Linked DNA regions of Niabella beijingensis. The protein of the gene in region 2 interacts with the protein of the main gene of each other region in a pairwise test. Links are inferred from orthologs where the notes say so. Each region holds a gene or a part of one and is shown on either strand. Other genes may lie near its edges. The genes, in order: leuS and ligA.

Region 1 (3,702 bases), 150 kb from region 2 along the record:
GGCACTCCTGTTAATGGCGCTGGCACCGCAACCTCAAAACCCGTTACTGGGCATCTGGGAGCTTCAGATGGAGGGGGCATCTACAGGACTGCTGAAGCAGTTTAATGCGGATGGCACCACAATAAACATTGGTCTCGGGGATGAGGGCTTTGGAATCTCGCTGGAGGGGACCTATGAACTGCGTCCATCCGGAAGGTATGTGGAAAAGACGATCCGCTCTTCTTTCGGCGAACAGAATGGTACGCAAAAGCTGGTACAATACCGGCTTGCCGGCGACAGCCTCCTGCATCTTTCGTATAAGGTTGAGGGGAAGTCCTTCACCGAGGAATATAAAAAACTGAAGCTGATTGGCGGTCAGTGATTGAAACCAGACAGAAAAGCCGAATAAAAGGCAGGGTCTTTTATTCGGCTTTTAATGATCCGTCTTTGCGCGGCTGTTATCAGATTACAATATTCACCATCTTGTTTTTTACATAGATGATCTTTTTGGGTGTCTTACCCTCCACCCATTTTTGTACGGTTTCGTTTCCCAGCACCAGCTGTTCCACTTCCTGCTGTGAGGCCTCCAGTGAAAGGATCATGGTAGTACGCATTTTCCCGTTGATGGAAATGGGATATTCCTTATCGGATTCCCGGATGTATTTTTCTTCAAATACGGGAAAGGCGGCGTCCAGGATGCTGGAACGGTTGCCCAGTGCCTGCCACAGCTCTTCTGCAACATGCGGCGCATAAGAGGAAAGCATGATCAGCATGGGTTCCAGTACCTGTTTTTTATGGCATTTCAGGTCTGTCAGCTCGTTCACGAGGATCATAAAGGCGCTTACACCGGTATTAAAACTAAAACGTTCATTGTCGTCCTCTATTTTCTTTATGCTTTTGTGCAATGCTTTCAGTTCGGCGGCGGTGGGTGCTTCATCTGTCCAAACAGCGGCAAAGCTGCCGTCGGCCTGCTCTTTATAGAAAAGCCGCCATAATTTTTTAAGAAAACGGTGCACCCCTTCAATGCCTTTGGTATCCCAGGGTTTGCTCATTTCCACCGGCCCCAGGAACATTTCGTACATACGGAAGGTATCGGCCCCGTATTTTACCACCAGGTCATCCGGGTTCACGGTATTGAACTTGGTTTTGGACATTTTTTCGGTCTCGGTGCCGCAGAGGTATTTCCCATTTTCCAGGATAAATGTTGCGGCTGCAAACTCATTATTTTTCCATTTCTTAAAAGCCTCAAGATCCAGCTCCACCCCATCCACAAAATTCACGTCTACATGGATCTTATCCAGTACCTGGCCGTTATAGGTCTCATCAGCGGCAATCAGTCCGTGCGAGACAAACTCATTGGTACCATTGATCCGGTATACAAAGCGGCTGCTTCCCTGGATCATACCCTGGTTCACCAGGCGTTTAAATGGTTCGTCAAAACCGATGTACCCGAGATCATACAGGGCTTTTGTCCACATACGGCTGTACAGCAGGTGCCCCACAGCATGTTCGGTACCGCCGATATAAAGGTCTACCTGGTTCCAGTAATCGGTGGCCTGCCTGCCGGCGAATTCCTGATCGTTTTTGGGATCCATGTAACGGAGGAAGTACCAGCTGGATCCGGCATAACCGGGCATGGTATTGGTCTCCAGCTCACGGGCCACCCATTCGGGGATATTGGCCAGGGGGCCCTCTCCTTCCGGCCCGGGTTTGTAGCTGTCCACCTGTGGCAGTTCCAGCGGTAATGCAGCTGCGTCCAGCGGGTAAGCGGTACCTTTTTTCCATTGGATCGGAAAGGGCTCACCCCAGTAACGCTGGCGACTGAAAGCAGCATCGCGCATTTTATAATTTACTTTGCGGGTACCGATCCCTTTTTCTTGGATCGCTTTGATCACCGTTTCCATGGCTTCCCGCATGGGAACGCCATTCAAAAAACCGGAGTTTTCCAGTATGGCATCTTTGGTAGGATTTGCTTCTTCGCCATTAAAATGCGCACCGATGATGTTGGTGACAGGGATATTGAAATGCCCGGCGAACTTAAAATCACGCTCATCGCCGCAGGGGACAGCCATGATGGCTCCGGTGCCATAGCCGGCCAGTACGTACTCGCTGATCCAGATGGGGATCTCGCGGCCATCGAAGGGATTGATGGCATAAGCGCCTGTAAATACGCCCGTGATCTTTTTTTCCGCCATCCGTTCCCGTTCACTCCTGCTTTTTACATAAGCAATGTATTCGTCTACCGCCGCGGCCTGTCCGGGTGTTTTTATCTGGTCCACCAGGTCCAGCTCCGGCGCGATCACCATAAAATCCACACCAAATATGGTATCCGGGCGGGTGGTGTATACTCTTATTTGAGATTTGAGATCTGAGATCTGGGATTTGATGTCAAAATCAATTTCTGCGCCGCTGGACTTCCCGATCCAGTTGCTTTGCATTTCTTTCATTGCTTCGCTGAAGTCGACCTGCTGTAGGCCTTCCAGCAGGCGATCCGCATATTCCGTAATGCGCAGGTACCACTGGCGCAGTTTCTTTTTTATTACAGGATAGCCTCCGCGTTCACTTACACCATTCACCACTTCATCATTTGCCAGAACGGTGCCCAGGGCTTCACACCAGTTCACTTCCCCGTAACCGCAGTAGGCCAGGCGGTATTCCATCAATAAGGCCTGTTGGGTGGTTTCATCAAACGCATTCCATTCTTCTGCGGTGAACCGTTGAGAACCGAGACCCGGGATTTGAAATTTTTCGTTGGGAACCGGGTGATTCCTGTTTCCTTCCTGCTGAAAAAGTTCAACAAGCTGCCGGATGCCTTCTGCTTTCTGTGTTTTACGGTTGAACCAGCTTTCAAACAATTGCAGGAAGATCCATTGGGTCCATTTATAATACCCCGGGTCGCTGGTGCGCACCTCCCGGCTCCAGTCGAAGCAAAAACCGATATTATCCAGTTGGTTTCTGAAAGTAGTAATATTTTTTTCGGTTGAGACAGCCGGATGAATGCCGTTTTCAATGGCATATTGTTCGGCCGGAAGGCCAAAGGCGTCATATCCCATAGGGTGCAGCACATTAAATCCTTTCAACCGTTTGTACCGTGCATAAATATCGCTGGCAATATAGCCCAGGGGGTGTCCCACATGTAACCCTGCCCCGCTGGGATAAGGGAACATATCCAGTACATAATATTTGGGTTTATCACTTTTATTGGAAACCGTGTAGGTGCTGTTCTCAGCCCAGTAGCGCTGCCATTTTTTCTCTATTCCGTTAAAATTATACTCCATAATGCTGTATTGATCCGGTCCCTTCCTTAGCGTTTGAAAAGGATTTTTGTGCTTCATTTTCAACAAAAAATCAGGAAACCTGGCTTGGGGGGCAAATTTAAGCAATGTATGCTCAAAAAAGCAGGTCCGGGCGGTATTTTGAAGGCAAATGAAGCCACGGATCCGCAGATAAAGGCGGACTACAGGAAAACAATGATGTGGCCGGATTCAGGTGGCCGCAAATAAAAGCAATCACCAGGGCATCCGCTACCGGTCTGGGTGCAACCGGCGCTGAGCGGGCAGGGTCTGCGGAAGCCCTTCGATGCCCGGGCAGTATAACCGGTCACCTGTAGATCGTATTTGGTAAAAAATGAATAAATGTACCCCCATTTGGTTGTTCCCACCGGGCCATTTCTCATAATTACTTATATTGCAGTCCAAAAATCGACAGACAATGGCTACATCA
Region 2 (3,268 bases):
AATATCTCTGAACTTTTTGGAATGGAGTACTTTTTCAAATTCCGGCAGGTTATAATCGATCTCCTGGCGTATTTTGGCAAGTTCTGCGGGCATCGGCTGCCAGAGCCCGCCACCAATAAAGCTGCCGCCCGGCTCCAGGTGAAGGTAGTAGCCGGCTTTGAGCGACTTCTTACCCTCGGGATTGATATAGGCGCCGAAGTTGGATTTGTAAGGACTTTTGTCCTTGGAAAAACGTACATCCCGGTTGATCCGGAACAGGCAGTCCTTTGCGGTCAGGTGCGTTATGGACGGCTCGCTTTTTCCAAAGGCTGCGATAAGCGCTTCGATAAAACCGGCATAGTCCGCCCGTGCGGCTTCATAGGCTTTCCGGTTGGCATCAAACCAGGGCTTGTTGTTATTATTTTTCAGGGTTGCCAGGAACTTGAGCGTAGATTTTTGGATCATGGCTGCAAAGTTAAGCGATTCCTTAAATAAGCTATTGCCACCAAGGCACAAAGCCACAAAGACTCACGAAGGAGCTGTACAGCGCCCAGAATCTTAGTGCTTCTTAGTGCGATAGTGTCTTAGTGGCGCCCGTTTCCTGTGGCTTACTCCACCATCTTCAAAAACTCCGCTTCCGTAATGATCTTTACTGTATTGATCTTCTTGGCTTTCTCCAGTTTACTTCCGGCGTCTTCGCCTACCACAAGGTAATTTAGCTTGGCGCTTACACCACTTACGATCTTTCCGCCCTGGGCTTCGGCCATGGCTTCGGCCTCGTTGCGTTTCAAGGTGGGCAGGGTACCGGTGAACAGAAAGGTCTGACCCGCGAGCGCACCCGCCGTAGCCAGCTGTTTGTGGGTATTGGTCAGCTGTACACCAAGTGTTTCCAGCTCTTTTATCATTTCTATATTGGAAGCATTACTGAAGAAATGCACGATACTGCCGGCTACCTTGGGGCCGATGTCTTCCAGGTTCTGCAGTGCTTCCTGCGAAAAGTCCTTTAAGTCGAGCAGGTGATTTACATTGCCGGCCAGCACTTTTGCAGTTGTTTCACCAACGAAACGGATGCCCAGCCCGAAAATGATCCGGTGCAGGGGTTGCTCCCTGCTTTTTTCAATTGCCTGCTGCAGGTTGTCGATCGACTTTTTACCAAATCCTTCCAGTGTGCCCAGTTTTTCATAATCCAGTTTGTAGATGCCGGGAATATCCTTCAGCCAGCCCAGTTCATAGAACTTGCGGACGTTGGCTTCTCCAAAACCACGGATATCAAGGGCATCCTTACTTACAAAATGGATCATCCGTTCCACTACCTGTGCGGGGCACTCGATATTGATGCAGCGCCAGACCGCTTCTTCTGCTTCTTTAAACAACGGGCTGCCGCAAACGGGGCATTCTTTTGGAAAAGTGATTTCCTTTTCATCACCGTTTCTTAACTCATCCAGCGATTTTACTATATAGGGGATCACATCACCGGCCCGTTCCACTAAAACGGTATCTCCTATTTTCAGATTCTTTTCCCGGATCACCTCCTCATTGAACAATGAAATAGAGCTGACGGTAACACCGCCGATAAACACCGGCTCAATTTTGGCAACGGGTGTAATGGATCCCGTACGACCTACCTGGAATTTTACCTCCAGCAGCTTGCTGGTGGCCTGGCGGGCCTTGAATTTAAAGGCAATGGCCCAGCGGGGATGATGGGAGGTCATACCCAGCTGTTCCTGTGCTTCAATATCGTTCACTTTTATTACCATGCCGTCGATCTCATAGGGCAGCGTGTCCCTGCCTTCCTCAAACCGGGCACAGTAATCAATAACATCTTCTATGTGGTTGAAGGTCTTCAGCTCTTTTACAGGACTTCTGAAACCCAGCTCCCATAACAGTTTCAGCGATCCTTCATGGGTTTGCAGTGCTTCGGGAAGTTCATGACCGGGCAGCAGGGTATAGTCGCTGATATGATATACAAAGGCTTCCAGGTTCCGCCGCCGCACTTCTGCCGGGTCCTTGATCCGGAGCGTGCCGGAGGCCGCGTTACGTGGGTTTGCCAGGGGGGGCAGTCCTTTTTCGGTAAGTTCGTCGTTGTATTTTTTAAAATTATTTTTATTGATCAGTACCTCACCTCTTATCTCAATCTGCTGAATGCCATACCTGCTGAATGCGGCGGATAGCGGCACACTTCGGATCTGCCGGATATTGGTGGTGATGTCGTCCCCCTCCACTCCGTTTCCCCTGGTGGCACCCCTGGTCAGCAGATCATTTTCATAGATCAGGGAAATACTTCCTCCGTCAAATTTGGGTTCTACACAATAGGTGATCCTGGTTTTTTTGGATAGTTGCAGTACTTTCCGGTCGAAGTCTTTGAGATCGTCACTGTTATAGGAGTTGTCGAGCGAGAGCATGGGTACCAGGTGCTGAACCGTCACAAAATTTCCGTTCAGGCTTTTACCGACACGCTGGGTGGGAGAGTCCTTGGTCACCCAGTCCGGCTGGTCCTTTTCAACCGCTTCCAGCATTTTGAAGAGGTGGTCGTATTCCGTGTCCGCCAGCAGGGGATCGTCCTGAACATAGTACCGGTGTTCATGAAAACGCAACACATTCCGCAGGGTTTCCAGCTCTTCAGGGGTTGCCGGCAGGTTACGGCCCTCTTTTAAAAATGCCCGCGTCTGTTCCTGCTGTTCCAGGATCTCTTTTTTCGTATACATAGATGCAATTTCGGATTTAAAAGTATTCAAAAACAACGAAACGGAATGGTTGTTACTCCGAAAAATGCGCCGGTATAAAACTTTTTATTTCATGATAATGATCCCTGCCGGCGGAGAAGGACGCCGGTTGCCGCCTCCGAATTTCCGGGGATAATAGGAGAAACTGATCATAAAATACTGCTGCAGGCCGTTGGTGATAGTGGTGCCCACAGAGTTGCGGTCCAGGAAATTGGTGATGTTCTTGTTCTGACGCAGCAGATCGAACGCCGTCAATTTCAATTCTGCTTTCTGCTGCATAAAGCGGTAGATGGCATTGGCATTCCAGATGGTAGCAGTAGCCGCATCGCGGTTGGCCGCCTTATTGGTCTGATAATTCACCGAAGTGTTCAGGGTAATGGATTTTGTAATGAAGTAATTGATATTGCCATTGGTGGTGTAGTTACGGATGGATGAAACCGGGAGCTGGCTGTTCGATTGGGCATTCCGGTTGGTAGAAAGGATCTCGCTGACGCTGATGTTGAAGCGATCGATCAGGTTGTACTGAACGGTAATGTTATTGGTGAGCGTATTGTTGCGTGAGGTTG

The links.
Region 1: the proteins of ligA (region 2) and leuS interact in binary tests that used the Escherichia coli proteins (3 or more experiments, as listed by UniProt). The link is inferred for Niabella beijingensis from one-to-one orthologs.

The regions. Positions count from the first base shown.
Region 1 is NZ_JAIQDI010000001.1:2,849,402-2,853,103, forward strand. The notes cover bases 241-3,615. They hold leuS (leucine--tRNA ligase), read right to left. Parts: upstream 3,315-3,615; coding sequence 441-3,314; downstream 241-440. Other genes in these bases: K7B07_RS11885 (DUF4488 domain-containing protein), read left to right, coding at 241-361. Also shown: more of K7B07_RS11885, read left to right, coding at 1-240; K7B07_RS11895 (DUF3098 domain-containing protein), read left to right, coding at 3,691-3,702.
Region 2 is NZ_JAIQDI010000001.1:3,004,112-3,007,379, forward strand. Bases 137-3,077 are described here. They hold ligA (NAD-dependent DNA ligase LigA), read right to left. Parts: upstream 2,685-3,077; coding sequence 588-2,684; downstream 137-587. Other genes in these bases: K7B07_RS12580 (DUF2461 domain-containing protein), read right to left, coding at 137-444; K7B07_RS12590 (outer membrane beta-barrel protein), read right to left, coding at 2,769-3,077. Also shown: more of K7B07_RS12580, read right to left, coding at 1-136; more of K7B07_RS12590, read right to left, coding at 3,078-3,268. UniProt on the Escherichia coli protein: DNA ligase that catalyzes the formation of phosphodiester linkages between 5'-phosphoryl and 3'-hydroxyl groups in double-stranded DNA using NAD as a coenzyme and as the energy source for the reaction.